DNA from 3 places in the Streptomyces sp. NPDC047117 genome. Region 3 is predicted to be linked to each of the others. Evidence: riboswitches for the same ligand, from Rfam matches in the RefSeq annotation. Region 3 holds a riboswitch; each other region holds the start of a gene.
What was found. Region 3 has a riboswitch for cobalamin ahead of ABZ840_RS17045 (cobalamin biosynthesis protein). Riboswitches for the same ligand answer to the same signal wherever they lie in the genome.
Positions count from the first base shown of each region.

Region 1: linked by a shared signal. The riboswitch ahead of ABZ840_RS32585 (energy-coupling factor ABC transporter permease) and the one ahead of ABZ840_RS17045 (cobalamin biosynthesis protein) in region 3 are both predicted to bind cobalamin.
Region 2: linked by a shared signal. The riboswitch ahead of ABZ840_RS06135 (CoA-acylating methylmalonate-semialdehyde dehydrogenase) and the one ahead of ABZ840_RS17045 (cobalamin biosynthesis protein) in region 3 are both predicted to bind cobalamin.

Region 1 covers NZ_JBEYUN010000023.1:24,525-34,158, forward strand. Annotated here, with positions in the region: gene ABZ840_RS32560 (MFS transporter) at 105-1,535, shown strand; gene ABZ840_RS32565 (chitinase) at 1,602-2,618, opposite strand; gene ABZ840_RS32570 (pirin family protein) at 3,206-4,123, opposite strand; gene ABZ840_RS32575 (hypothetical protein) at 4,120-4,338, opposite strand; partial or broken gene ABZ840_RS32580 (4-hydroxythreonine-4-phosphate dehydrogenase PdxA) at 4,364-4,504, opposite strand; cobalamin riboswitch at 4,665-4,870, shown strand; gene ABZ840_RS32585 (energy-coupling factor ABC transporter permease) at 4,900-5,604, shown strand; gene ABZ840_RS32590 (energy-coupling factor ABC transporter substrate-binding protein) at 5,601-5,969, shown strand; gene cbiQ (cobalt ECF transporter T component CbiQ) at 5,976-6,725, shown strand; gene ABZ840_RS32600 (ATP-binding cassette domain-containing protein) at 6,722-7,573, shown strand; gene ABZ840_RS32605 (IclR family transcriptional regulator) at 7,745-8,542, shown strand; gene ABZ840_RS32610 (OPT/YSL family transporter) at 8,679-9,634, shown strand, end outside.
Region 2 covers NZ_JBEYUN010000003.1:36,477-46,110, forward strand. Annotated here, with positions in the region: gene ABZ840_RS06130 (methylmalonyl-CoA mutase family protein) at 1-1,067, opposite strand, end outside; cobalamin riboswitch at 1,234-1,413, shown strand; gene ABZ840_RS06135 (CoA-acylating methylmalonate-semialdehyde dehydrogenase) at 1,641-3,164, shown strand; gene ABZ840_RS06140 (acyl-CoA dehydrogenase family protein) at 3,171-4,319, shown strand; gene ABZ840_RS06145 (enoyl-CoA hydratase/isomerase family protein) at 4,316-5,413, shown strand; gene mmsB (3-hydroxyisobutyrate dehydrogenase) at 5,434-6,330, shown strand; gene ABZ840_RS06155 (enoyl-CoA hydratase) at 6,327-7,118, shown strand; gene metE (5-methyltetrahydropteroyltriglutamate--homocysteine S-methyltransferase) at 7,193-9,511, opposite strand.
Region 3 covers NZ_JBEYUN010000008.1:56,070-65,703, reverse strand. Annotated here, with positions in the region: gene ABZ840_RS17075 (cobalamin biosynthesis protein) at 1-12, opposite strand, end outside; gene ABZ840_RS17070 (ZIP family metal transporter) at 152-877, shown strand; gene ABZ840_RS17065 (cobyrinate a,c-diamide synthase) at 907-2,271, opposite strand; gene cobO (cob(I)yrinic acid a,c-diamide adenosyltransferase) at 2,326-2,922, opposite strand; gene ABZ840_RS17055 (putative cobaltochelatase) at 2,922-5,033, opposite strand; gene ABZ840_RS17050 (cobyric acid synthase) at 5,205-6,734, opposite strand; gene ABZ840_RS17045 (cobalamin biosynthesis protein) at 6,731-7,699, opposite strand; cobalamin riboswitch at 7,853-7,987, opposite strand; gene ABZ840_RS17040 (hypothetical protein) at 8,166-8,414, opposite strand; gene ABZ840_RS17035 (inorganic phosphate transporter) at 8,446-9,634, opposite strand, start outside.

The DNA of each region.
Region 1 (9,634 bases), on a different contig from region 3:
GTGAATCGCACGCAGCGCCCGCCGAAGCCCTTCGGGGCACTCGTGCCGCGCTGAATCGCGCTCCCGGCGGCCTCCGCCGGGAGCGATGTTTGAGGGAGTTCTCTGTGCCGGCTGCACATGCCGATACCGAATCCGTCACCCGGAAACCGCTGACGGCCGACGAGGTCACGGTCACCGACCCCAAAGTGACCAGACGGGCCATCAGCGCGGCGGCGGTCGGAAACATCACCGAGTGGTTCGACTTCGGTGTCTTCGCCAACCTGACGCCGGTGCTCACCGCGGTGTTCTTCACCGGCGCGAGCGAGACCGTCGGCACGATCGGCACGCTCGGCCTGTTCGCCGTCGCCTTCCTGGTCCGTCCGCTCGGCGGCATGTTCTTCGGCCCCCTCGGGGACCGCATCGGACGCACCAAGGTGCTGTCCCTCACCGTCATCATGATGGCGATCGGCACCTTCGTCATCGCCTTCATACCCGGCTACGAGACCTGGGGCCCGGCGGCTCCCCTGCTGATGCTGCTCGCCCGGCTCGTCCAGGGCTTCTCCACCGGTGGCGAGTACGGCGGCGCGATGACCTTCATCGCCGAGTACGCGCCCGACAAGAAGCGCGGCTTCCTCGGCAGCTGGCTGGAGTTCGGCACGCTGACCGGCTACCTGCTCGGCGGCGTGGCCGGCCTGGTCATCCAGTTGCCCGGCGTGATGTCCCACGAGGACCTGCTCTCCTGGGGCTGGCGCATCCCGTTCCTGATCTCCGGGCCGATCGGCATCATCGGCCTCTACCTCCGCCTGAAGCTGGAGGACACCCCCGCGTTCCAGGCCGTCGTCGCGGAGACGAAGGGCCGCGAGGGCAACCAGACCCTCAAGGAGATCCGCAAGATCTTCGTCCGGTACTGGCGGCCGATGCTGATCTGCATGGGCCTGGTGCTCGTCTTCAACGTCACCAACTACATGCTCACCACGTACATGCTGGAGTACATCGGCAAGTTCGCCCCCGCGGTCAGCGCCACCTGGGCGCAGCTGCTGGAGATCGCCGTCCTGGCGCTGGGCATGCTGCTCATCACCTTCGTCGGCCGGCTCTCCGACCGCGTCGGCCGCAAGCCGGTGCTGTACTTCGGCTGCGGCATGCTGATCGTGCTCGGCGTGCCCTCCGTGCTCCTGATCCAGCAGAACACCCTGACGACGGTCTTCCTCGGCCTGACGCTGATGTCGCTGATGCTGCTCTGCTTCAACAGCACCGTGCCGTCCACGCTGCCGGCGCTCTTCCCCACCGAGATCCGCTACGGCGGCCTGTCGATCGCCTTCAACATCTCCGTCTCGCTCTTCGGCGGCACCACCGCCGTCATCAACGCCCTGCTGATCCAGGGCACCGGAGACATCAACGTGCCCGGCTACTACCTCATGGCCGCCGGCGCGATCGGCGCCGTCGCCTGCTGGTTCGCCACGGAATCCGCAGGCCGCCCCCTCCCCGGCTCGGCCCCCGCGGTGGCTACCCGCGCCGAGGCCCGCGACCTCGCACTCGCGAGCACCGGCACTCGCTGAACGGGGAGCGGCGCCTCAGGGGCGGGCGGCTTCTTCACCCGTCCGCCCCTGAGGCGCATCCGGACGTCAGCGGCCCTGCAGCGTCCTGACGTTGTCGCCGAAGGTCCAGCCCTTGGAGCCGTCCCAGTTGAGGGACCAGGTCATCAGGCCCTTGAGGCTGTTGTTGTAGTGCTTCCAGGCCTGGGAGACCTGGGCGGTGGACAGGTATCCGCCGCCGGCGCCCGGTTGGGCGGGCAGGCCCGGTACCTGCTTGTCGTAGGGCACCTTGATGGTGGTGCCCTGTACGACCAGGCCCTTGTTGAGGCAGTCCGTCTGCGCGGTGAAGCCCTCGACGGTGCCGGCGGAGTAGGAGTCGCCGGAGCAGCCGTACATGCTGCCGTTGTAGTACTGCATGTTCAGCCACCACAGGCGGCCGTTGTCCGCATACTTCTTGATGACCGGCAGGTACGCGCCCCAGATCGAGCCGTACGTCACGCTGCCGCCGGTGACGTACGCGGTCTCGGGGGCCATCGTCAGGCCGAAGTTCGACGGCATCTGCGCGAGCACGCCGTCGATGATCCGGATGAGGTTGGCCTGCGAGGCCGAGAGCCGGCTGATGTTGCCACTGCCGGTGAGGCCGGTCTCGATGTCGATGTCGATGCCGTCGAAGTTGTACTTCTTCAGGATCGGCACGATGGTCGCGACGAACCGGTCGGCGACGGCGGTGGAGTTGAGGTCGATGCCGGCCGTGGCACCGCCGATGGACATCAGGAGCGTGGCGCCGTTCGCCTTCGCCTGGCACATCTCGGCGGGCGTGGCGACCTTCACCGTGGCGTCCATGCCGTCCTCCCAGAGGACGGTGCCGTCCGAACGGATCACCGGGAACGCCGCGTTGATGACGTTGTAGCCGTGCGCACCGATGCGGGAGTCGGTGATCGGGATCCAGCCGAGCCCCGGGTGGACGCCGTTCGTTGCGCCGTCCCAGTTTTCCCAGTAGCCCTGGAGCACCTTGCCCGTGGGCCGGGACTTCACCGCGCAGGTGTCGGCCTGCGGCGCGGCGGGTGCGGCGGCGGCCGGCAGCTGTGCGGCACACACCAGCGCCAGCCCGGCACCCAGCAGACGGAGAGCCTTACCGATCACGTCGTGTCCTCTCTCGCCATGGCGCGCGGAGATCCGAGTCGTCATGGCCGGGATGACCGGATGAGTGGGCACACCGTAGATTGGTCCAGACCTAGGGTCAATAGGTCTGGACCACTTGAGGATCGAGGGGATGCCGACCGGTTCGTGAGCCGGCTAGTCCGTGAGGATGTCGGTGAGGTGGGCTTCGACCGGCTCGTCGGCGTCGTCGAGTTCCCAGAACAGGGTGAGGATCAGTCCGAGGGGGCCGGTTCCCCGGCCTCCCTTTGCCCGGGGGGGGCGGCTACGGCGGGGTGTCGATGAGGCCGGGAGAAGTCCCAGGTGCCCTCCGGCGCTCCGGTCCCCCGGCACCACCGGGCGAACTCCCGGGACCGGGCTTCCAGCCAGGACGGCAGGTCAGGATGCTGCTCGCCGCCGGCGGGAGCCTGGTGTGGTGGATGCGCCGCCGTAGGACGGCGGGGCCGGCGGAGTAGCACCCTCACCGGCTGAGCATGTCGGCCCCGGTCCGGCATCCAGCGGGGCCGGGGCCGATTGCCGTCAGGGGCGCTTTGCTGTCAGTGGCGGGGCGGGTTGGCGCGCGGGGTGAGGGTGGCGTGGGGCAGGGCCGGGGCGGGGAGGCGCTTCCCGTCGTAGCCGTCGACGGTTCCGAAACGGTCGGAGGCGCGCTCCCACTCCTCCCGCGCCCGGACGATGTCGTCGTGGCTGCGGCCGATGAAGTTCCACCACATGACGATCTCCTCCTCGAACGGGGCTCCGCCGAGCAGGACCGCGCGGGCGGCGTCGTCCGAATCGTTCACCAGCGTCAGGGTGTCGTGTCCGGTGGGGAGGTGGCCCAGTTCGGACGGGCGGAGCGGGGCGCCGGCCATGCGGATGTCCCCGCGGTCGACGAGGAGGCCGTGCTCGAAGGCCGGGTCGAGGGCGAGGGTGACCGTGGCGCGAGGTGCGAGGGTGAGCTCCGCGCCGAGCAGCGGGGTGAACGTCCGTACCGGGGAGGTGGTGCCGGCGAGCGTGCCCAGGAACACCCGGATCTCGGCCCCGCCGACGTGGACGGGTGTGGGGACGTGGTGCTGGAAGTCCCGCTCGGCGTCGCGGTGCGCATCGGGCAGCGCCACCCACAGCTGCACGCCGTGCAGGACGGTGGTGCGCGCGGTGGAGACCTCCGAGTGGCTGATCCCGTGCCCGCCCGTCATGAGATTCAGCTCGCCGGGCCGTACGAAGGCGTGGCTGCCCAGGCTGTCTCGGTGCTCGATCTCCCCGCTGAAAAGCCAGCTCACCGTCTGGAGCCCGGTGTGCGGATGCGGGGCGACATGCATGCCGCCGGACTCGCCGACGTCGTCGGGACCGTAGTGGTCGGCGAAGCACCAGGCGCCGATCGTCGTCCGGGTCCGCTGCGGCAGCGTGCGGCGTACGGTCATCGACCGGGGGCCGCCCAGCGGGACGTCACGCGGGGCGAGGACCTCGACGTTGCTCATGACGCGTCGCCTCCCTGCGACTGAAGGGCTCCGCCGCCCGGTTCTTCGAGGGGCTCCACCTGGACGACGCGGATGCCGCGGTCGGTGAAGGGGGTGACCTGGTCGCGGGGCGCCGTGCGGTGGGTGACCAGGGTCCGGCCCGCCATCGCGCCGCCGTAGGTCCGGGCGAGGCGGCCGTCGGCCGTGAGCCGGGCCTGGGATGCGGTGGGCGGCATCTGGTGTCCTTACCGGTTCGTCGGTTCAGCGGGCGGCGGCCGTCTCGGCGGCCGGCCGCAGCGCCTCGATCATGCTACCGGCCTCGGCCCTGCCGGTACCGGCGGTGTCGAAGGCGGTGCCGTGGTCCACGGAGGTGCGGATCACCGGCAGGCCGATGGCGAGGTCTGGCGGCTCCGCCATACCGGCGTACCGCGGCGTTTCCGTACAAGTCCGTGGATGACCGTGGCGCTGGTCGTCAGCAGCGTCGCCATCCTGTGCGTCGGCGTCCACGGAGTCCTGGAGACGGTGGGCGTGGTCACGGCCGGGTGCGCGGCATGGCCGTGCTTGCCAGCACCGACGGCCTGGCACTACTGTCGCCACGCCTTGGTAACGGGAAATCCGGTGTGATGCCGGTGCGGCCCTCGCCACTGTGATCGGGAAGTCCGGCTCCGGCCCTCGCGGGCAGCCACTGGGTCCTTGTGACCCGGGAAGGCGGAGCACGGGCGGTGTTACCCGTCAGCCAGGAGACCGGCCTCGGCACGTCAACCATCCACGAGGTGCTGGAGAGGGTCTGCTGAGCCATGCACATTGCCGAGGGTTTTCTGCCACCGGCGCACGCGGTCGCCTGGGGCGTCGCGTCGGCGCCGTTCGTCGTCCACGGAGTCCGGTCACTCACCCGTGAGGTCAGGGAGCACCCCGAGTCCACCCTGCTCCTCGGTGCTTCGGGCGCCTTCACGTTCGTCCTGTCCGCGCTGAAACTGCCGTCGGTGACGGGAAGTTGCTCGCATCCCACGGGTACCGGCCTCGGCGCCATCCTGTTCCGCCCGCCGATCATGGCGGTGCTCGGCACCATCACGCTGCTCTTCCAGGCGCTGCTGCTGGCGCACGGCGGCCTGACCACGCTCGGCGCCAACGCCTTCTCGATGGCGATCGTCGGGCCGTGGGCGGGGTACGGCGTCTACCGGCTGCTGCGCCGGTACGGCGTGCCGCTGATGGTCACCGTGTTCTTCGGCGCGTTCGTCGCCGACCTGTCCACCTACTGCGTCACCAGCGTGCAGCTGGCGCTGGCCTTCCCCGACCCGGGCAGCGGCTTCCTCGGCGCGCTGGGCAAGTTCGGCTCCATCTTCGCCGTCACGCAGATCCCGCTCGCCATCAGCGAGGGGCTCCTGACCGTCCTCGTGATGCGGCTTCTGGTGCAGTCCAGCAAGGGCGAACTGACCCGGCTGGGCGTGCTCCTGAGCGGCGGGCGGAAGCAGTCCGACGCGACCGCGGAGGCGGCCCGGTGAAGCGCCACACGAAGATCAACGCACTGCTGCTGCTCGCCGTGGTCGCACTCGCCGTCCTGCCGCTGGCCCTCGGCCTCGGCGACCACAAGAAGGAACCGTTCACGGGCTCCGACTCAGAGGCGGAGACCGCGATCACCAAGATCGAGCCGGACTACGAGCCGTGGTTCTCCCCGCTCTACGAACCGCCGTCCGGGGAGATCGAGTCGGCGCTGTTCGCCCTCCAGGCCGCCCTCGGTGCCGGCGTGCTCGCGTACTACTTCGGGCTGCGCCGCGGCCGCCGGCAGGGCGAGGAGCGGGCGCGGGCACGTCAGGACGACGGGCACGCGCCGGACGGCGCCGGGAAATCGACCGCCGAAGGGGCCTGAGCCCACGTGCTGCCGATCGACGCGGCGGCGCACAGCAGTCGCTGGCGCCGCCGCCACCCCGTGGACAAGGCCGTGCTCGGGCTGGGGCTCACCGTCCTGGCGATCTCCCTGCCGCCCTGGCCGGGCGCCGCGCTCGTCCTGCTGACGGCGCTCGCGGTGCTGCTCGGCCCGGCGGGCGTGCCCGGCCGCCGGCTGTGGCGCGCGTACCGGGTGCCGCTGGGCTTCTGCGTCACCGGCGCGCTGCCGCTGCTCGTACAGGTGGGCGGCGCGGACGGCTTCGTGTCGCCGGCCGAGGGCGGCGCGGTCCGGGCCGCTGAGCTGCTGCTGCGTACCTCGGCCGCCTCCCTCGGCGTGCTGCTGTTCGCCTTCACCACCCCGATGTCGGACCTGCTGCCGCGGCTGGTGCGGGCCGGGGTGCCGGCGCCCGTCGTGGACGTCGCGCTGGTCACGTACCGGATGAGCTTCCTGCTGCTCGACTCCGTACGGCGGATCCGCGAGGCGCAGGCCGCGCGGCTGGGGCACACCACGCGGGCGGCCGCCTGGCGTTCGCTCGGCGGGCTTGCCGCCACCGCCTTCGTGCGCGCCTTCGACCGGGCGGCGCGGCTCCAGACCGGGCTCGCCGGGCGCGGGTACGACGGCACGCTGCGCGTTCTGGTGCCCGAGGCGCGGATCTCCGCGCGCTTCACGGCCGCGAGCGTGGCGCTGCTGGTCGCGCTGGCCGTCCTCACCCTCGTTCTGGAAAGGCCCCTGTCATGAGCGACTCCCCCGCCCTGCTCACGCTGCGGGGCGCGTCCTTCGCGTACGAGGACGGGCCCACCGTCCTGCGCGACCTCGACTTCGACGTGCCCGAGGGGCGCGCGCTGGCCTTGCTGGGGCGCAACGGCAGCGGCAAGACGACGCTGATGCGGCTGCTCAGCGGCGGGCTCGCGCCGCGCACCGGGCAGCTGGCGGTGGGCGGGGAGCCGGTGCGGTACGACCGCAAGGGGCTGACCCGGCTGCGGACCACCGTGCAGCTGGTGGTGCAGGATCCGGACGACCAGCTGTTCGCCGCCTCGGTCGCCCAGGACGTGTCCTTCGGCCCGCTGAACCTCGGCCTGACCGACGCGGAGGTGCGGGCCCGCGTCGAGGAGGCGCTGGCCGCGCTGGACATCACCGCGCTCGCCGACCGCCCCACCCACCTGCTGTCGTACGGGCAGCGCAAGCGGACCGCGATCGCCGGCGCTGTCGCCATGCGGCCGAGAGTGCTGATCCTCGACGAGCCGACCGCCGGGCTGGACCCGGACGGCCAGGAACGGCTGCTCGTCACCCTCGACGGGCTGCGTGCGGGCGGCACCACGGTGGTGATGGCGACGCACGACGTGGACCTCGCGCTGCGCTGGTCCGACGACGCCGCGCTGCTCACCCCGCAGGGCGTGCACACCGGCCCGACCGCCGCGACGCTGGCCCGCACGGACCTCCTCCACGACGCCGGGCTGCGGCTGCCGTGGGGCGTCGCGGTGACCGGGCTGCTCCGCGCCCACGGGCTGCTGCCGGACGCGGCACCGGGCCCCCGCACCCCGGAGGAGCTGGCGGCGCGTACCCCCGCGGTGCCCGCCGACGGCTGACGCGCCCCGGGCGCACCACTGTGACAAGCGGATCCCCCTTGGCACCCCTCCACACCCCTTGACACCTCTCCTCCGCGGGCTCATAGTTCTCGCCGCTCAGCGCAACGGCGTTGCGCTGAGCGCACCGACCGGCGGCAAGAGAGCCGGTCCCGGGAAGAGAGGTGCGGACACATGGCCGATGCGGGCTCCGAGGAGACGGCTCCTCGCAGTACTCCGGCGGCGGGCGGCATTCTGCAGAGCGCCGACCGCGCTCTGGTCGCGCTGCTCACCTTCTCCGAACGGCGCCCCGAGTGGGGCGTGAGCGAGCTCGCCCGCCACCACGGCTGGGACAAGGCCGTGGCACAGCGGCTGCTCACCACCCTCATGGCCCGCGGCTTCCTCGTCTGCGACCCCGCCACCCGCCGCTACCGTCTCGGGCCCTCGGTGTCCCGGCTGGCCCGGGTCGGTGAGCACAGCGGCGTCCTGCCGTCACTGGTGCGCCCGACCCTCGCGCAGCTGCTCCGGGAGACCGGCGAGAGCGTCGTACTGAACGTCCCGAACGGCAGCGGCTACCGCTGCGCCGCCGCCGTGGACGGCACCGGCCCCATCCGCTACACCGCGATCGTGGGCGCCCTCATACCGGGCCACGCCGGGGCCTCCGGACACGCGATCTTCGCCCACTACCCCGAGGCGGAGATCCGGCAGATCTTCGGAGCCACCCCGCTCCAGCGCTTCAACGACAACACCATCACCGACTTCGACGCACTCCTGGAGTGCTACGCCGAGGTCCGCAGGACCGGCCACAGCATCAGCCACGGCCAGTACGACGAGGCCGTCGCGGCCATCGCCGCGCCCGTCTTCCAGGCCGGCACCGTTGCCGCGTCCCTGACGGTCATCGGCCCCGCCCACCGCATCACCCGCGCCACCGACCGCATCGTCGACCTGGTCGTCGCCGGCGCCGCCGAGGCCACCGCCGCCTTCGGCCCCTGACGCGGAGCCCGGCGAGCGGACCCGTACGCACGCCGTCGCCCTCGCGCTCCCCGCTCCCCCTCCCCCCCCACGCGCCCATCCGCCCACTCGCGTGCGCCGGCACGCTGCTCCGCCCTGCCCGCAAAAGGGGTGTCCCATGTCGCACCACGCCTCGGCCACGGCCGAATCCGCCCCGGACCCATCGGAGTCCCCCGGCGGCCCGGCCGCCCACCCACGGGTCCGCGAACCGCTCGTCCTCGCCGTACTCGTCGTGCTGTCCGTCGTCGGTGCCGTGATCGGCGCCGACCTCGTCGCCAAGCTCGGCATCTCCGCCAACACCTCGGTCGTCGGCGCGCTGATCGCCATGCTGATCGGCCGCGTCCCGCTGGCCGGGCTGCGCCGTATGCGCTCCGTCCACCGGCAGAACCTCGCCCAGAGCGCGATCTCCGCCGCCACCTTCGCCTCGGCCAACGCCCTGCTGACGTCCATCGCCGTGCCGTACGTCTTCGGGCGCCGGGACCTGGTCTGGCCGATGCTCGCCGGCGCGTTCATCGGGCTGCTCATCGACACGTGGGTGCTGTACCGCTCCTTCGGGTCGCGGCTGCTGCCCGCGACCGCCGCCTGGCCGCCGGGCACCGCGGCCGCCGAGACGATCAAGGCGGGCGACCGGGGCGGCAAGCGGGCGCTCGTGCTCGGCGCGGGCACGCTCGTCGGCATCGGCGGCACGCTGCTGAGCCTGCCGCTGTCCGCCGCGGGCGTCGCGTTCCTGGGCAACGTCTGGGCGCTGCTGATGTTCGGCGTGGGCCTCGGACTGCGCGAGTTCAGCCCCGCGCTGTTCCACACCGACCTGGGCGTGGGCTACGTACCGCACGGCGTCATGGTCGGCGCCGGAGTGGTGGCCCTCGGGCAGGCAGCCGTCGTGCTCGTACGCCGCCGCGGCGGGGCCGGGAAGCCCGATGCTGCCACGAGCAGTCCGGCCGCCCCCGCCGGATCAGCCGCCGATCCCACGACCGCCGTCACCGTCGACGAGTCCGGTCTGCGCCGGACGCTGCTGCGCGGCTACGCCCTCTTCGTCGCCGGTGCCGTCGTCCTCGCCGTCGTGGGCGGCCTCCT
Region 2 (9,634 bases), on a different contig from region 3:
CGGCGCGCGAACGCGTCCGGCAGCCCGAGCGCGTGGTCGAAGGGCAGTACGGTCACGGCGTCGGCGCCCGCCACCCCTGCGGCCAGTGTGGCCACCGTGGCGCGCAGCATGTTCACCCACGGGTCGCGGCGCGTCATCATCACCGGCGAGGTCACCACGTGCTGGAGCTGCGCGCCCGCCTGTGGTGCTCCGCACGCCTCGGCCACCCGGGCCCACAGCCGGCGTGCCGCGCGCAGCTTGGCGACGGTCAGGAACTGGTCGGCGGTCGCGGCGTACCGGAACTCCAGCTGCGCGCACGCCTCTTCGGTGCTCAGTCCGGCGTCGGTCAGCTCGCGGAGGTAGGCGACGCCCGTCGCCAGGGAGCAGCCCAATTCCTGGGCCGCGGATCCGCCTGCCTCGTGGTACGGCAGGGCGTCCACGGTCAGCGCCCGTATCCCGGGGTACCGCGCGGCGCACGAGCGGGCCAGTTCGGTCACGGGGGCGATGTCGTACGAGCGTCCGGTGCGGGCCTCGTGGCCCAGCGGGTCGCCGCCCAGGTTGCCGCGAGCGGCGTCGGAGGCGACGCCACGCTCCTCGTACAGCCGCAGCAGCTCCCGCGCGGCCGGTGCGACCTCGTCGCCCGCGTCCAGGACGACGGGAGCCAGGTCGAGGTACACGCCGTCGAGGGCGCGGCCCAACGAGGCGACGGGAATGCCGGACCCGCCGACGGCCAGCCACAGGGAGGTGACGCCGTTTTCCAGGTCGGCCAGGACGGCGTCGCCGTCCGCGACCGTGTGGCGCTGGCGTACGTCCCAGCCGCCGGCCGTGTTGCCCTCGGCCCGGCCGCCGCGCACGAAGGGCGCGAAGCCGGGCAGGCCGGAGTCGGGCGCGTGGTCGCGCGCGGTGTAGAGGGGACGGGTGCGAAGCCCGTCCTCCAGCGCGGTGGACAGGGCGTACTCCGCCTCGGCGCCAGAGACTTCCTTGCCCGACTTGCGCAGCACACCCGCTACCAGGTGCTGCCACTGCTCATGTGTCGCGTCAGGGAACTCGGCCGCCAGGGAAAGCCCGTCGTCAGGCAGGACCGTCATGCTCGGATGTTAGGCCACGTTAACAATGGAGCGGCAGAGGGCATGGTTGTGACCTTGTTCTCTTCCGCTGGGTGGCATGAACCGCCGCCCTGCCGGGGTAGGGGACCGGGCCCCCGTTGAGAAGCGGCGGATGGGCCGGCGGGGGTGGAATTACTAGGACGTCCAACTATATAGTCGCCGTCAAGGCCCGCGGTGCAGGGAAGCCGGTGCGATTCCGGCGCGGTCCCGCCACTGTGACCGGGGAGTACGCCGCCGAGCAGCACGCCACTGACGAGAGACGTCGGGAAGGCGGACGGCGCACGCTGATCCGGGAGTCAGGATACCGGCCGCGGGATGTTCCGTGTTGTCCACGAGGATGGAGCTGACACGCATGGCATCGGTGCGCGTTCACGATACCGGCGGTCCCACCCGGCCGACCGTGATTCACCGAGGAACCCCACCGCACGCGGCCGCCACGGCCTGACGGTCCCTCCGCCATACGCGATCTCGCGCGCCCCCGCACACGTACGTCACCGCGTCCGTGTGCGACGGCACCGCGCGCCATCCCGGATCACCTGACGAGAGCAGGCACCCATGATCCGCGCAACCGACCGCGCCTCCGTGCGCGAGCTGACCCACTACGTCGGCGGCAAGCACACCCCGGGAACCTCGGGGTCCTACGGCGACGTGTACGACGCCAACACCGGCGAGGTCCAGGCCCGTGTGCCCCTCGCGAGCAGGACCGAGACCGAAGCGGCGATCGCCGATGCCGCACTGGCACAGCGGGAGTGGGGCGACTGGAACCCCCAGCGCCGCGCCCGTGTCCTCATGCGGTTCCTCCAACTGGTCGAGCAGGAGAAGGACGAGCTGGCCAGGCTGCTGTCCTCCGAACACGGCAAGACGGTCGCCGACGCCCACGGTGACATTCAACGTGGTCTGGAGGTGGTGGAGTTCGCGGCAGGCATTCCCCACCTGGCGAAGGGCGAATTCACCGACAACGCCGGCACCGGCATCGACGTCCACTCGCTCCGCGCGCCCCTCGGAGTGGTCGCCGGCATCACCCCCTTCAACTTCCCGGCGATGATTCCTCTCTGGAAGGCCGCACCGGCCCTGGCCTGCGGCAACGCCTTCATCCTCAAGCCTTCCGAGCGGGATCCCTCCGTCCCGCTGCGCCTCGCCGAACTCTTCCTGGAGGCCGGCCTGCCACCCGGCGTCCTCAACGTCGTCAACGGCGGCCGGGAAACCGTCGACACCCTCCTCGAAGACCCCCGCGTCGCCGCCCTCGGCTTCGTCGGCTCCACACCCGTCGCCGCGCACGTCTATGCCACCGCCGCCGCCCACGGGAAGCGCGCCCAGTGCTTCGGCGGCGCCAAGAACCACCTGATCGTGATGCCGGACGCCGACCTCGACCATGCCGTGGACGCACTGATCGGCGCCGGATACGGCTCCGCCGGTGAGCGCTGCATGGCCATCTCCGTCGCCGTCCCCGTGGGGGAGGAGACCGCCGACGCATTGGTCGCCCGCCTCAAGGAACGCATCGCCGGGCTCCGCATCGGCCGCAGCGACGACCCCGACTCCGACTTCGGACCGCTCGTCGGCAGGGACGCCGTCGACCGGGTCCGTTCGTACGTCGATCTCGGTGTCGAGGAAGGCGCCGAACTGGTAGTGGATGGGCGGGACTTCACCCTCCCCGGGCACGAGAACGGCTTCTTCGCCGGGGCTTCCCTGTTCGACCGGGTCACCCCTGCCATGCGCATCTACCAGGAGGAGATCTTCGGCCCCGTCCTGACCGTCGTCCGCGCCGCCGACTACGAGGAGGCCCTGCGCCTGCCCAGCGAGCACGAGTACGGCAACGGCGTGGTCATCTTCACCCGCGACGGCGACACAGCGCGCGACTTCACCCGGCGCGTCGACACCGGCATGGTCGGCGTCAATGTACCCATCCCGGTGCCCGTCGCGTACCACACCTTCGGCGGCTGGAAGCGGTCCGGCTTCGGCGACCTCAACCAGCACGGCCCCGACGCCATCCGCTTCTACACCCGTACCAAGACGGTCACCTCGCGCTGGCCCGCCGGCCTCCGGGAAGGCGCCGGCTTCACGATCCCGACGATGGGCTGACCCGCCATGACCAGCACTCTGCTCACCGAGGACCAGCAGGCCCTCGTCGAGACCACCCTCGACTTCACCCAGGACCACCTCGCCCCGCACGCCCTCGAATGGGACCGCGACAAGCACTTCCCCGTCGATGTCCTCCGCAAGGCCGCCGGGCTCGGCCTCGGCGGTGTCTACGTCCGCGAGCGGTCCGGCGGCTCCGGCCTCAGCCGCGCCGACGGCGTCCTCGTCTTCGAAGCCCTGGCCTCCGGCTGCCCGTCCGTCGCCGGTTACCTGTCCATCCACAACATGGTCGCCTGGATGATCGACCACTACGGTGACGCCGCGCAGCGCGAGCGATGGCTGCCGCGCCTCTGCGCCATGGACGACCTGGCCGGCTACTGCCTGACCGAACCGGGCGCCGGCTCGGACGCCGCGGCCCTCACCACCCGGGCCGTGCGGGACGGGGAAAGCTGGCTGCTCAGCGGGGTCAAACAGTTCATCTCGGGGGCAGGCGCCGCCCAGCTGTACGTGGTGATGGCCCGCACCGGCGGCGACGGTGCCGACGGGGTCTCCGCGTTCGTCGTCGACAAGGACGACCCCGGCGTCTCCTTCGGCCCCAACGAGCGGAAGATGGGCTGGAACGCCCAGCCCACCCGCCAGGTCGTCCTGGACGCCGTCCGGCTGCCCGCCGACCGCCTCCTGGGCGGCGAGGGCCAGGGCTTCCGCATCGCCATGAACGGCCTCAACGGCGGGCGCCTGGGCATCGCCGCCTGCTCCCTCGGCGGCGCCCGCAGCGCCCTCAACGCCGCCCTCGCCCACCTCGCCGACCGCGAGGCGTTCGGGCAGCGGCTCCTCGACGCACCGGCGCTGCGCTTCCGCCTCGCCGACATGGCGACCGAGCTCACCGCGGCGCGCGCCCTCGTCCAGCAGGCCGCCCAGGCGCTGGACCGCGGTGACCCACAGGCCCCGTACCTGTGCGCGATGGCGAAGAGGTTCGCCACCGACATCGGCTACTCCGTTGCGGACCGGGCGCTGCAGCTGCACGGCGGTTACGGGTACCTCAGCGAGTACGGCATTGAGAAGATCGTCCGAGACCTGCGGGTCCACCAGATCCTGGAAGGAACCAACGAGATCATGCGCGTCATTGTGGCCCGCGGCCTGACGGAGGCGTTCGGATGACCGACGCGACCGGCACCACCGGCATCGAAGAACCCGTCCTGCTGCGCACCTCCGGCCGGGCCGCCCACCTCACCCTCAACCGCCCCAAGACCCTCAACGCCCTGACCCACACCATGGTCCGCCGCATCGACCGGGCGCTCACCACTTGGGAGGACGATCCGACCGTCGAGACGGTGGTGGTAACCGGCGCGGGGGAGCGAGGCCTGTGCGCGGGCGGCGACATCCGCGCGATCCACGACGACGCACGCAACGGCGACGGCAGCGCCTCCGCCGCGTTCTGGCGCGACGAATACCGCCTCAACGCCCGCATCGCCCGCTACCCCAAGCCGTACGTCGCCGTCATGGACGGCATCGTCATGGGCGGCGGTGTCGGCATCTCCGCACACGGCAGCGTCCGCCTCGTCACCGAACGGTCCCGGATCGCCATGCCCGAGACCGGCATCGGCTTCGTACCGGACGTCGGCGGTACCTATCTGCTCGCCCTGGCCCCCGGCGAACTGGGCACCCACCTCGCCCTGACGGGCACACCGGCCGGCGCCGGGGACGCCCTGCTGTGCGGACTAGCCGACCACTACGTACCGTCCGCCGCCCTCGGACAGCTCGTCGACGACCTGTCCCGCCTGCCCGTACGGGAGGCGCTGAGCCGCCACGTGCACACCCCGCCACAGGGGGAACTGGCCGAGCGGCGGGAGTGGATCGACACCTGCTACGCCGCCGACACGGTCGAGGAGATCGTCGGACGGCTGCTCGACCACGGCGACCCGGCCGCGAAGGAAGCCGCCGAAACCCTCATCGCCAGGTCGCCCACCGCCCTGAAGGTTACTCTCGCGGCGCTGCGCAGGGCCCGCCGGCTCGGCCCGCTGGAGCGCGTTCTCGACCAGGAGTACCGGGTCTCCTGCGCGGCACTGACCACCCCCGACCTGGTCGAGGGCATCCGTGCCCAGGTCATCGACAAGGACCGGAATCCGCGCTGGTCACCGGCCACCCTCGCCGAGGTTGCCGACGCCGACGTCGCGCGTTTCTTTGCCCCTCTCGGCGCGCGCGAACTCGGACTCGCCGCAGGAGACGGCGCCACGACGGAGGTGATTTGGTGAACCACACGGGGGGTGACCCGGTGAGCAGGACCGTCGCGTTCGTCGGGCTCGGCCACATGGGTGGCCCGATGGCGGCCCATCTCGTGAAGTCCGGCCACCGGGTGCTCGGGCACGACCTGGACGCCGCCGCCCTGGACAGAGCCGTGGCGGCAGGAGTGGTACGGGCGGAGTCCGCGGCCGAGGCGGTCACGGCGGCGGACGTGGTCCTCACGATGCTGCCCGCCGGCCGACACGTCCTCGGCCTCTACGACGGCATCCTCACCGCCGCCCGTCCCGGCACCCTCTTCGTCGACTGTTCGACCATCGACGTCGCCGACGCCCGCACGGCCCACCAGCGGGCCGCGGCATCCGGCATGCGGGCCCTGGACGCCCCGGTGTCCGGCGGTGTGGTCGGCGCCGAGGCCGCCACGCTGACCTTCATGGCCGGTGGGGGAGAAGAGGAATTCGCCGAGGCGCGTCCGCTGCTGGAGGCCATGGGCAAGAAGGCCGTCCACTGCGGTGACGCGGGCGCCGGTCAGGCCGCCAAGATCTGCAACAACATGATTCTCGGCGTCTCCATGATCGCCGTGAGCGAGGCATTCGTCCTGGGCGAGCGGCTCGGCCTCTCCCACCAGGCCCTGTACGACGTGGCGTCGACGGCGTCGGGGCAGTGCTGGGCGCTCAGCGTCAACTGCCCGGTCCCCGGACCCGTACCGACGAGCCCGGCCAACCGGGACTACCGCCCCGGCTTCGCCGCCGCCCTGATGGCCAAGGACCTCGGCCTGGCCGCCAACGCGGTACGAGCGGGTGGCGTCAACGCCGAACTTGGGCTGCGTGCAGCGGAGTTGTACGCCTCCTACGCCGAGCGCGCCGGAACTACGGAGGATTTCTCCGGCATCGTCCGCACGATAAGGGAACACGACGGAGGGCAGCCGTGACCACGCACCCGCCCGCGGAGCACGAGACGATCCGCGTCGAACGCAAGGGCCGTACCGCCCTGCTCACCCTCAACCGGCCGAAGGCCCTCAACGCGCTGAACCTCCAGGTCATGAACGAGGTCGTGGCCGCCACCGAAACCCTCGACCGCGACCCGGACTGCGGCTGCGTGGTGATCACCGGCTCCGAGAAGGCGTTCGCGGCCGGCGCCGACATCAAGGAGATGCGGCCCCACGACTACATGGACATGTATCTCGCCGACTGGTTCGCCGCCTGGGACCGGCTCGGACAGCTGCGCACACCGACCGTCGCGGCCGTCTCCGGCTACGCGCTCGGCGGCGGGTGCGAGCTGGCCATGCTCTGCGACATCCTGCTCGCCGCCGACACCGCCGTCTTCGGGCAGCCGGAGATCAAGCTCGGTGTGATTCCGGGCATCGGCGGCTCCCAGCGGCTGACCCGGGCGGTCGGCAAGGCCAAGGCCATGGAGATGTGCCTGACCGGGCGGACCATGGACGCGGCCGAGGCCGAGCGCGCCGGGCTCGTCTCCCGAGTCGTGCCCGCCGCCGACCTGCTCGGCGAGGCCCTCGCGGTCGCCGAGACCGTCGCCGGCATGTCGCTGCCGGTGGCGATGATGGCGAAGGAGGCGGTCGGCCGGGCCTTCGAGACGACGCTCGCCGAGGGCGTCCGCTTCGAACGCCGCCTCTTCCACGCGGTGTTCGCCACCGCCGACCAGAAGGAGGGCATGAGCGCCTTCGCCGACAAACGGCCACCGGAGTTCCGCCACCGCTGACGCATCCTCAGGCCTCCCGGACGGGCGTACCGAAGTACGTCCGTCCGGGAGGACACCTCAGCGGTTCACCGGAATCAGTGCGCGGGCAGCTCGCCGCGGACCGTGCGGGCCGCGGCGACCAGGTTCTCCAGCGAGGCGCGGGTCTCGGACCAGCCGCGGGTCTTCAGGCCGCAGTCGGGGTTGACCCACAGCCGCTCGGCGGGGATCGCCTCCAGGCCGGTGCGGAGCAGCTCCGCCGCCTCCTCGGCGCTGGGCACGCGCGGGGAGTGGATGTCGTACACGCCGGGCCCGGCCTCCCGCGGGTAGCCGTGGGAGGCCAGTTCGCGCGCTACCTGCATGTGGGAGCGGGCGGCCTCCAGGCTGATGACATCGGCGTCGAGGTCGTCGATGGCCTGGACGATGTCGCCGAACTCCGCGTAGCACATGTGCGTGTGGATCTGCGTGTCCGGGCGCACCCCACTGGTGGTGAGGCGGAACGCCTCGGTCGCCCACGCCAGGTAGGCGGGGTGGTCGGCGGCGCGCAGCGGCAGGGTCTCGCGCAGCGCCGGCTCGTCCACCTGGATGACGGAGGTGCCCGCCGCCTCCAGGTCGGTCACCTCGTCGCGCAGCGCGAGCGCGACCTGGCGGGCGGTGTCGGCGAGGGGCTGGTCGTCGCGGACGAAGGACCAGGCGAGCATGGTGACCGGGCCGGTGAGCATGCCCTTGACCGGGCGGTCGGTCAGCGACCTGGCGTACTCCGTCCAGCGCACCGTCATGGGCTCGGGACGGGAGAGGTCACCGGCCAGGATCGGCGGCCGGACGTAGCGGGTGCCGTAGGACTGGACCCAGCCGTGCTGCGTCGCGAGGTAGCCGGTGAGCTGCTCGGCGAAGTACTGGACCATGTCGTTGCGTTCGGCCTCGCCGTGCACCAGGACATCCAGGCCGGCCTTCTCCTGGAAGGAGATCACCTCCTGGATCTCCGCCTTGATGCGCTCCTCGTAGCCGGCCGTGTCGATCCGGCCCGCACGCAGGTCGGCGCGGGCGGTGCGCACCTCGCCGGTCTGCGGGAAGGAGCCGATGGTGGTGGTCGGCAGCAGGGGCAGACCGAGGTGGGCGCGCTGTGCCGCGGCCCGTTGGGCGTACGGCTGGGAGCGTCGGCCGTCGGCCTCCGTGACGGCCGCGGTACGGGCGCGTACGGCCGGGTCGCGGGTGATGGGGGAGCCGGCGCGGGAGGCCAGGTCGGCGCGGTTGGCGGCGAGTTCGGCCGCGATCGTGTCGGTGCCCTGGGCGAGACCCTTGGCGAGGGTGACGATCTCGTTGGTCTTCTGGCGGGCGAAGGCGAGCCAGCGCAGGATCTGCGGTGCGATGTCGCGCTCGGGGGCCGTGTCGAGGGGGACGTGCAGCAGGGAGCAGGAGGCCGACACGTCGACGCGGTCGGCCAGGCCGAGGAGCGTGCCGAGCGTGGCGAGCGACGTCTCCAGGTCGTTGACCCAGATGTTGCCGCCGTTGACGACACCGGCGACCAGCCGCTTGCCGGGCAGCCCGCCGACGGCGGCGAGGGCGTCCAGGTTGGCGGCGGCCGCCTCGGTGAAGTCCAGGGCGAGGCCCTCGACGGGCGTCTTCGCGAGCACCGGCAGGGCGTTGCCGAGGCGGTCGAAGTAGGTGGCGGCCAGCAGCTTCGGGCGGTCGGTGAGGGCGCCGAGGTCGCGGTAGGCACGCTCGGCGGCGTTCAGTTCGGCCGGGGTGCGGTCCTGTACGAGGGCGGGCTCGTCCAGCTGGACCCACTCGGCGCCGGCGGCACGCAGATCGGCGAGGATCTCGGCGTAGACGGGAAGCAGCCGGTCCAGCAGCGTCAGCGGGTCGAAGTCGGCGGCGACGCCGGGCGCCGGCTTGGCGAGAAGCAGGTAGGTGACCGGGCCGACCAGGACCGGACGGGCCGTCAGCCCCAGGGCGACGGCCTCCTTCAGCTCGCCGACCTGCTTGGCGGAGTCGGCGGAGAACACCGTGTCCGGGCCCAGCTCGGGAACCAGGTAGTGGTAGTTGGTGTCGAACCACTTGGTCATCTCCAGTGGTGCGACGTCCCGCGTACCGCGCGCCATCGCGAAGTAGCCGTCGAGGCGGTCCGTTGCGACGGCGTCGCGGTGGCGGCCGGGCACCGCACCCACCATGACGGTGGTGTCCAGCACGTGGTCGTAGTACGAGAAGTCGCCGGTCGGGACCTCGTCGATGCCGGCGTCGGCCAGCTGCTGCCAGTTGGTGCGGCGCAGTTCGGCGGCGGTGGCGCGGAGGGCGTCAGCGGTGACGCGGCCCTTCCAGTACCCCTCGATCGCCTTCTTCAGTTCCCGGTTCTGGCCCTGGCGCGGGTAGCCGTACACGGTGGCCCGTGCTGCCGCGGCTGCGGACTTCGCTGTCACGGAGATCTCCTTCGCGAGATGAATCCCTGAGATCCCGGCAACGGGACGAGAACGCGAAGGGGTGACCCACCGGGCGGGTGTGGCCTCGCGCGGCAATGCGCGGCTTCCGCCTGGTAAGAAACG
Region 3 (9,634 bases):
CCCGTCGGTCATGAGGAGTCCTTTCGGCGGGGGAGGGCAAAGGGGAGGACAGCGGAACAGGACATGCGGGACCGGCCGGGGATCAGTAAGCAGGGGACACGGGTACCGGCAGCGGTACCGGTCCGGAACCGTCGGCGAGAGGGGCGGCACAGTGCCAGTGGTCATCGCGGTCGGCGCGTTCCTGATGACCCTCATCGGGGGCTGGGTCGCCCACCGGGTCACCGACCGCCGCCACCTCATCCTCGGCCTCGCCGGCGGACTGATGCTCGGCGTCGTCGGCCTCGACCTGCTGCCGGAGGCCCTCGAAGCGGCCGATGTGCAGCTCCTCGGGGTGCCCGCGGCGCTGCTCTGTTTCGTGCTCGGCTTCCTCGCCGCGCACGCCGCCGAACGCCTGCTGGCCGTACGGAAGGCGGCCCACGGCATGGACCCGGAGGAACGGGTGCCGCAGGTGGGACTGACGGCCGCAGCGGCGATGGTCGTGCACAGCCTGATGGACGGCTTCGCGATCGGCGCGGCCTACCAGGTCGGCAGCGAGATGGCGGTGGCCGTCGCGGTCGCCGTGATCGCCCACGACTTCGCCGACGGCTTCAACACGTACACCGTCGCCAGCCTCTACGGGAACGCCCGGCGCAAGGCCCTGCTGCTGCTCTGCGCGGACGCGCTGGCCCCCCTGGTGGGCGCCGCGGCGACCCTCCTGGTCACCCTGCCGGAGCAACCGCTCGGCTTCTACCTGGGTTTCTTCGGCGGCGTCCTGCTGTACCTCGCGACCTCCGACATCCTGCCCGAGGCCCACCACGACCACCCGGCGCTGTCGACGCTGGCCTGCACGGCCGCGGGCGTGGGCTTCATGTGGCTGGTGGTCGGCGTGTCGGGCTGAGGCCCGGCAGCCGGACGCCGCGGCGCTCATCAGGCGCTCGCCGCCCACGCAGCGGCGCTCGCCGCGAACCGGTGCGCCAGCGACGGCTCGGCGGCCCAGTGCACATGCAGGTACGAAGCGTGCACACCGTCCCGCACGAAGCCCTCGGTACGCCGCTCGGGACGCACGAAGCCCCACGCAGGACTCTCGCCCGTGCCCGGCTCCAGGACCGTCCGGTGGAACTCATGGCCGCGCACCCGCGTACCGGCCGCCGCCAGCGCGCTGTCGCCGACCGCCACCGCCTCCCGGTAGCCCAGCGTCAGCCGCTCCGACATCCGCCCGTCCGCCGGCAGGACGCCGCACATCGGCTTCCCGTCCAGCGAACGGGACAGGTACAGCAGGCCCGCGCACTCCGCGGCGACCGGTGCGCCCGCGGCCGCCAGCCGGGCGACCGCCGCGCGCAGCGGCTCGTTCGCCGACAGCTCCGGCGCGTAGACCTCGGGGAAGCCGCCGCCGATCACCAGGCCCGCGGTGCCCGTGGGCAGCTTCTCGTCCCGCAGCGGGTCGAAGGTGACCACCTCGGCCCCGGCGGCGGTCAGCAGCTCGGCGTGCTCGGCGTAGGAGAACGTGAAGGCCGCGCCCCCCGCCACCGCGATCACCGGGCGGCCCGTCGCGGGCGCCTCCGGGACCTTCGGCTCCCACGCCGGACCGGTCAGCTCCGGCGCGCTGTGCGCCAGCGCCAGCAGACCCTGAAGATCACAGCCCGCCCGGATCTGCTCCGCGAGCGCGGCCACCGAGTCCACCGCCTCCGGGGCCCGCTCCGCGACCGGGACCAGGCCCAGGTGCCGGGCGGGCGTATTGACCCGCGGCGCGCGCCGCAGACAGCCCAGCACCGGCACGCCCGCGCCGCCCAGCGCCTCGCGCAGCAGCGCCTCGTGCCGGTCGGAGCCCACCTTGTTGAGGATCACCCCGGCGAGCCGCACCTCCGGGTCCCAGGACGCGAAGCCGTGCACCAGCGCCGCCACCGACCGGGACTGCGAGGACGCGTCCACGACCAGCACGACCGGCGCCCGCAGCAACTTCGCCACCTGCGCCGTCGACCCCAGCTCGCCCATGCCGGACGCGCCGTCGAACATGCCCATCACGCCCTCGACGAGCGCCAGGTCCGCGCCCGCCGCGCCGTGCAGGAACAGCGGCTCGACCCGCTCCGGACCGCACAGGTACGCGTCGAGGTTGCGGCCCGGGCGCCCCGTGGCCAGCGCGTGGTAGCCCGGGTCGATGTAGTCCGGGCCCACCTTGTGCGGGGACACCGCGAGACCCGCCTCGCGGAACGCCGCCATCAGGCCGGTGGCGACGGTGGTCTTGCCGGCGCCCGAGGAGGGCGCGGCGATCACCAGGCGCGGGATGTTCACCACGTGCTCGTCTCCCCGGTCGCCACCGGGCACTCGTCTCCGGTCACCACCGGGTACTCACCACTCAATGCCCCGCTGGCCCTTCTGGCCCGCGTCCATCGGGTGCTTCACCTTGGTCATGTCGGTGACCAGGTCGGCGAAGTCCACCAGCTTCTCCGGCGCGTTCCGGCCGGTGATCACCACGTGCTGGGTGCCGGGACGGTTCCGCAGCACCTCGATCACCTCGTCGGTGTCGATCCAGCCCCAGTGCATCGGGTACGCGAACTCGTCCAGCACGTACAGCCGGTACGTCTCGGCCGCCAGGTCCCGCTTGACCTGCTCCCAGCCCTCGCGGGCCGCCTCCTCGCTGGACTCGATGTCGCGCTGGACCCACGACCAGCCCTCGCCCATCTTGTGCCAGGCCACCGTGCCGCCCTCGCCGGTCTCCCCGAGGACGCGCAGCGCACGCTCCTCGCCGACCTTCCACTTGGCGGACTTCACGAACTGGAACACCCCGACCGGCCAGCCCTGGTTCCAGGCCCGCAGCGCGAGGCCGAACGCGGCGGTGGACTTGCCCTTGCCGGTGCCGGTGTGGACGAAGACGAGCGGGCGGTTGCGGCGCTGACGGGTGGTGAGGCCGTCGTTCGGTACGACGGTCGGCTGTCCCTGCGGCATCAGGCGGCCCTCCGGTGGGTGGTGTCGGTGACGTTGCGTACGAGCGCGGAGACGCTGTCCGCGCGCAGTTCGTCGAGGGTGACGGCGGTGCCCTGCAGATCGCGGGCCAGCTCCCCGGCCAGTCCGAGGCGGACGGGGCCCGCCTCGCAGTCCACGACCACCGAGGCGACGCCCTCGGAGGCCAGCAGCCGCGCGGCCTTCGAAGCGCGCGGCCGCGGCTCCACGCCGCCGGTCGCCCGGCCGTCGGTGACCACGACCACCAGCGGGCGGCGCGAGGCGTCCCGCATGCGCTCCACCCGCAGCACCTCATGGGCCTTCAGCAGGCCCGCGGCCAGCGGCGTCCGGCCGCCGGTCGGCAGCTGCTCCAGCCGGGCGGCGCCCGCCTCGACCGAGGACGTGGGCGGCAGCGCGAGCGCGGCGTCCGAGCCCCGGAAGGTGATCATGCCGACCTTGTCGCGCCGCTGGTACGCGTCCAGCAGCAGCGACAGCACCGCGCCCTTGACCGCCGTCATCCGCTTCCGCGCGGCCATCGAACCGGAGGCGTCCACGACGAACAGCACGAGATTGCCCTCGCGGCCCTCGCGCACCGCCTCCCGCAGATCGTCCCGGCGGACGACGAGCCCGGTACCGCTGCGCCCGCGCCGCTTCTGGTGCGGCGCAGCGGCCTGCACGGTCGCGGCCAGGTGCAGCTTGCCCAGCGCGCCCCGCGGACGGCGGGAACCGGTGGTGCGGCCGTGCGCGGTACGGGCCCGGGAGCGCCGGCCGTCGGCGCCCTCGCCGAGCCCCGGCACGTCCAGCCGCTTGGTCTTGAACGGCTCGGTCGCGCCGACGGCGGGCTTCTCCGGAGCCGCGCCGCCCTCGGAGGGCTCCGGCGACGCCTCGCCCTGAGGCTGCGCGGGCTGCTCCTCACGGCCGCCCTCGGAGCGCTGGTCCGGTACGGACGGCTGCTCGGGGCCCGCGTCCGCACCCGACGGCTGCGGCGCGTCGTCCGGGCCGTCCTGCGGGGGCTGCCCGCCGCCCCCGTCGGGGCCTCCGCCGTCGGGCCCGTCCGGACCGTCGTCCGGGCCCTCCGGCTCGGGGTCCGGCTCCTCGTCGTCCTGCGGGCCGTACTCCTCCAGGGTCTGGTCGAGCTTGTCCTCGTCGAGGCCGGGGGCGTCGAAGGGGGCCCGCCTCCGGCGGTGGGGAAGCGCGAGCAACGCCGCCTGCCGGACGTCTTCCTCCTGGACCTCGTCGCGCCCGGCCCAGGCCGCCAGTGCAGTGGCCGTACGAGCCATCACGATGTCCGCACGCATGCCATCCACCTCGAAGGCCGCACAGGTCGCGGCAATCTGCCGCAGCGCGGAGTCTCCGAGGTGTACGGAAGGCAGCAGCACGCGAGCCGCCGCAATCTGTGCCCGCAGGGCATCTTCCTCCGCTGCCCAGCGCGCCGCGAAGCCCTCCGGGTCGGCGTCGTACGCCAGCCGCCGCCGGACCACCTCGACCCGCTGGTCGGGCTCGCGGGAGGCGGCGACCTCCACGGTCAGGCCGAAGCGGTCCAGCAACTGCGGCCGCAGCTCACCCTCTTCGGGGTTCATCGTGCCGACCAGCAGGAAGCGCGCCGCGTGCCGCACGGAGACGCCCTCGCGCTCCACGTACGAGGAGCCCATGGCGGCGGCGTCCAGGAGGAGGTCGATCAGGTGGTCGTGGAGGAGGTTGACCTCGTCCACGTAGAGGATGCCGCGGTGCGCGTCGGCGAGCAGGCCGGGCTCGAACGCCTTGACGCCTTCCGACAGCGCCCGCTCGATGTCGAGGGCGCCCACGAGACGGTCCTCCGAGGCGCCCACGGGGAGCTCGACCATGCGGGCCGCGCGGGACTCGGCGGGGCCGGCGTCGTGCGGCCCGTCGGGGCACTGCGGGTCCGGCGCCGCGGGGTCGCAGCTGAACCGGCAGCCGGGGACGACGGGGACGTCGGGCAGCAGGGAGGCGACCGCTCTGACGGCGGTGCTCTTGGCGGTGCCCTTCTCGCCGCGGACGAGCACGCCGCCCACCGCCGGTGAGACGGCGTTCAGCAGCAGCGCCAGCCGCAAGTCGTCCATGCCGACGATCGCGGTGAACGGGTACGGGGTGGTCACGTGCTGATCACTCCTTCGAGTGGCTTGCGTTGGCTGCTGACCGAATTGCGCATGCTGCCAGGCATTCTTGTGGCCTTGTCCCCGTAAGCACGGGGATGGTCCGCCTTTCGACGCGCCCGGGCGGGACGAGGAAAAGTGCTCCCCGCACCCGCGGGGCTTCCGCCGGGGGGCTCATGGCGCCCCCGGCGGTACGAACGGCAGCCCTTCGGGCACGCCGTCCTCGATCAGGCGCAGCAGCGCCTCCGTGTCCGCGTGTTCCTCGATCAGGTCGCCCAGCGCGTCGAGCTGTTCCTCGCGCAGCGCGTCGAAGCAGGTGTCCGGCGCGGGCACGAACGCCCGCCCCGCGTCCGCCGCCACCCGGCGCAGGAACGCGCGCCGGAAGCCGTCGCTCTCCAGGGAGCCGTGCCAGTGCGTGCCCCATACGGAGCCGACGCGGCAGCCGTCCAGGAAGGGCTCGTCGCCCGCGCGGACCTCGGCGACGCCGTGGTGGATCTCGTACCCCGCCACCGGCTCGCCCAGCGCCTCGCCCTCCGGCCTGGCCAGGGTCTTCTCCGCCGCGAACCGCACGCGTACGGGCAGCAGTCCGAGCCCGTCGACCGCGCCGGCCCGCGACTCCACCTCGTCCTCGATGTGCTCGGCGAGCATCTGGAAGCCGCCGCAGATGCCCAGCACCGGGCGGCCGTCGGCGGCCCGGCGCGCGATGGCGTCCGCGAGCCCGCGCTCGCGCAGCCACTGGAGCGCCCGTACGGTTCCGCGGGTGCCGGGCAGCACGACGAGGTCGGCGTCGGCCAGCTCCTCGGGGCGGTCCACGAAGCGCACCACGACGCCCGGTTCGGCGGCGAGCGCGTCCACGTCGGTGAAGTTGGACATCAGCGGCACGGCCGCGACGGCGACCCGCAGGATGTCGTCGCCGTGCGGCGCCGCGACGGTGCTCTCGCGCACCGCGCCGCGGAGCGACACCCGCAGGCCGTCCTCCTCGTCGATGCCGAGCCCGTGCCGGAAGGGCAGCACGCCCAGCGTCGGCCGGCCGCTCAGCTGCTTGAGCATGTCCAGCCCCGGCTCCAGCAGCGTCACGTCGCCGCGGAACTTGTTCACCATGTACCCGGCGAGGTGCGCCTGATCGGCCTCGGAGAGCAGCGCGGTGGTGCCGAAGAAGGACGCGAAGACCCCGCCGCGGTCGATGTCGCCGACGACGACCACGGGAAGGCCCGCGGCGCGCGCGAGCCCCATGTTCACGATGTCGGTCCGGCGCAGGTTGATCTCGGCCGGGCTGCCCGCGCCCTCGCAGATCACCGCGTCGTGCGTACGGCGCAGCTCGGTCAGGCAGTCGGTGACCGTGCCGAGCAGCTTCTCCTGCCGTCCCTGGTGGTACCCACGGGCGCTCAGCTCGCCCACCGGCTTGCCCAGCAGCACGACCTGGCTGCTGCGGTCGCTGCCGGGCTTGAGCAGCACCGGATTCATCAGCGCGGTCGGCTCGACGCGGGCCGCGGCGGCCTGCATGGCCTGCGCCCGCCCGATCTCCGCGCCCTCGCGCGTCACATACGAATTGAGCGACATGTTCTGGGCCTTGAAGGGCGCCACCTTGACGCCCTTGCGCGCCAGCCAGCGGCAGATGCCCGCCGTCACCACGCTCTTGCCCGCGTCCGACGTCGTCCCCGCGACCAGCAGTCCGCCGCCGAGCCTTTCCCGCGCTCCGCTCACCGCGGCCTCCTCGTCCTTCGTGCCGCGCGCACCGCGCCCACGGCGATCCGCGCCCCGACCGTCGTCGCCAGCGCCAGCGCGCTCACCCGGCGCGAGAGGCGCACCGCACGCGCGATGTCGACCCCCTCGACCGCGCGGGCACCGTCGTTGAGCACCGGTCGGTGCTCGACCCGCCCCGCGTACGCGAGCGTGCCGCCCAGCCGTACACCGAGCGCGCCCGCGAACGAGGCCTCCACCGGGCCCGCGTTCGGGCTCGGGTGCCGCTTGCCGTCGGCCCGCCAGGCGCGCCACGCGCCGCGCGGATCGGGCCCGGCGACGGTGGCCAGCAGGGCGGTCAGCCGCGCCCCGGGCCAGCCCGCCACGTCGTCCAGCCGGGCCGAGGCCCAGCCGTACCGGCGGTAGCGGTCGGACTTGTGCCCCACCATCGCGTCCAGCGTGTTCACCGCGCGGAAGGCGACCAGGCCCGGCACGCCGCCGACGGCGCCCCAGACCAGCGCGCCCACGACCGCGTCGGAGGTGTTCTCGGCGACGGACTCCACGACGGCGCGGGCCATCTGCGGCCCGTCCAGCGCCTGCGGGTCGCGGCCGCACAGGTGCGGCAGCCGCTCGCGTGCCACGTCGAGGTCGCCGGCCTCCAGCGCGCCGCCGATGGCGCGCGCCTCGCGGCCCAGCGTCGTACCGCCCAGCACGGCCCAGGTGGCGGCGGCGGTCAGCGCGACGCGGGCGGGAGCGCAGCGGCGTACGGAACGGGAGAGCAGGGCGGCGCCCAGGGCAGCTCCACCGGCGCACAGCGCGGTGTGCGCCGCGCCGTATCCGCGGTGGTCGCGCCACAGCCCGCGCTCCACGGCGGCCGCTGCCCGCCCGAAGGCGGCCACCGGGTGACCGCGGCGGGGATCGCCCACGGCCAGGTCGCCGAGAAAGCCCAGAGCCGCGCCGCACGCATAGGTGGCGTGTTCGGCACGCATCGTCGGATCAGCCCGCCGTCGTGCCTCGGCGGAACGGCCGGCCGCGGTCGCGTGCCGGGCGTACGGCGGAGGGCAGGGGTCTCGGCTCGGAGCCCGGCATGGCGTGTGTCCTCACTCAGGGTCCGCGCCCTGGTTCGACGTGACCGGCGACGAGAGTCTCCTGGCTCCCGGATCGACGCTTCCCCCGGCCTTCCAGCCCGTGCCTGTGGCGGGCCGTGGCTTCTTCTGGAGGAGCGCTCCCCGGTGACAGTGGCGGGACCGCGCCGGATTCTCACCGGACTTCCTCATCTGTCGCCGAATGGCACCGGGCAGTCCACCACGTGCCGCGAATGCCGTCAACTCACCCTTGACCTGCGACGCAGGCGTATGGCAGACCGTGTGGCCGACACCACAGGCCGGGGACGCGCAAAGGCGCCCGGCGGCCGCGGAGTACGCGGCGCCGGGCGCCTTCGGGTGCGGTGCGGGGTCAGCCGGCGACGATCAAGAAGATGCCGTAGCCGACGGCCGCGAGGCAGAGCGCGAAGCAGGCGTACCCGCCGGCGCGGGCGACGGCCGAGGAGCCGCCGGCGGCGACCGCGGTGGTGCCCGCCTCGCCCTCCTGCGCGGTCTTGCGGGACGTCCCCACGATGCCCAGGGTGAACAGGCCCACCATGCCGACGGTCACCACGAGCGTGGTGCCGAAGACCTGGCCGAGCGCAGCCCAGTCGATGTTCATGGCGTCGTTTCCTTAACGCGAGCGGCCGCGGTCAGCGGACGGCTGTGGTGGCGGGGGAGCGCTTGGCGGACTGCGCCGGGATGCCGTCGATGGTGCCGGCTCCGGCCGTGGTCGCGCCCGCGGGCGGCGGGGAGACCGACTGGAGCGCGGTGGTGACGACACCGGCCGGCGCTGCGGACTCGACGGGGTCCACGTCGTTGACGTTGCTGTGGTCCACCGGCTTGCGGCGCGAGGCGGCCCAGATGGCACCGCAGATCGCGAGGCCCAGCACGGCGACGGTGGTGACGCCCCAGGTGCCCTGGCCCGCCAGGAAGGCGGCGCCCGCGGCGACCAGACCGGCGGCCGGCAGGGTCAGACCCCAGGCGATCACCATGCGGCCCGCGGTCGACCAGCGCACCACGCCGCCCTTCTTGCCCAGGCCCGAGCCCATGACCGACCCGGAGCAGACCTGGGTGGTGGAGAGCGCGAAGCCGAGGTGCGAGGAGGCCAGGATCGTGACGGCGGCGCCGGTCTGGGCGGCGAAGCCCTGCGGCGGCTGGATGTCGGTGATGCCCTTGCCCATCGTGCGGATGATCCGCCAGCCGCCCAGGTACGTGCCGAGGGCGATGGCGAGGCCGGCCGAGGCGATGACCCACATCGGCGGGTCGGCCTGCGGGGCGAGCGCGCCGCCGGTGATCAGCGCGAGGGTGATGACGCCCATCGTCTTCTGGGCGTCGTTGGTGCCGTGGGCGAGGGAGACCAGAGCGGCCGAGGCGATCTGCCCGGCGCGGTAGCCCTTCGCGGTGTCCTGCTCGGCGCGGTTGCGGGCCAGCCGGTAGGTGAGCCGGGTGGCGAAGGTCGCGGCGAGACCCGCGACGATCGGCGCGGCCACGGCCGGGATGAGGACCTTCATCACGACGGCGTCCCCGTTGACCCCGCTCATGCCGACGGACACCAGGGTCGCGCCGATCAGGCCGCCGAAGAGGGCGTGCGAGGAGCTGGAGGGGAGACCGGCGAGCCAGGTCAGGAGGTTCCAGACGATGGCACCGACGAGGCCGGCGAAGATCACCTCTGGTCTGATGCCGGCGCCTTCGTCGATGATTCCGCCGGAAATGGTCTTGGCGACCTCCACGGAGAGGAACGCGCCGACGAGATTCAGTACCGCCGACATCGCCACCGCGGTCTTGGGCTTCAGCGCCCCGGTGGAGATGGTGGTGGCCATGGCGTTGGCCGTGTCGTGG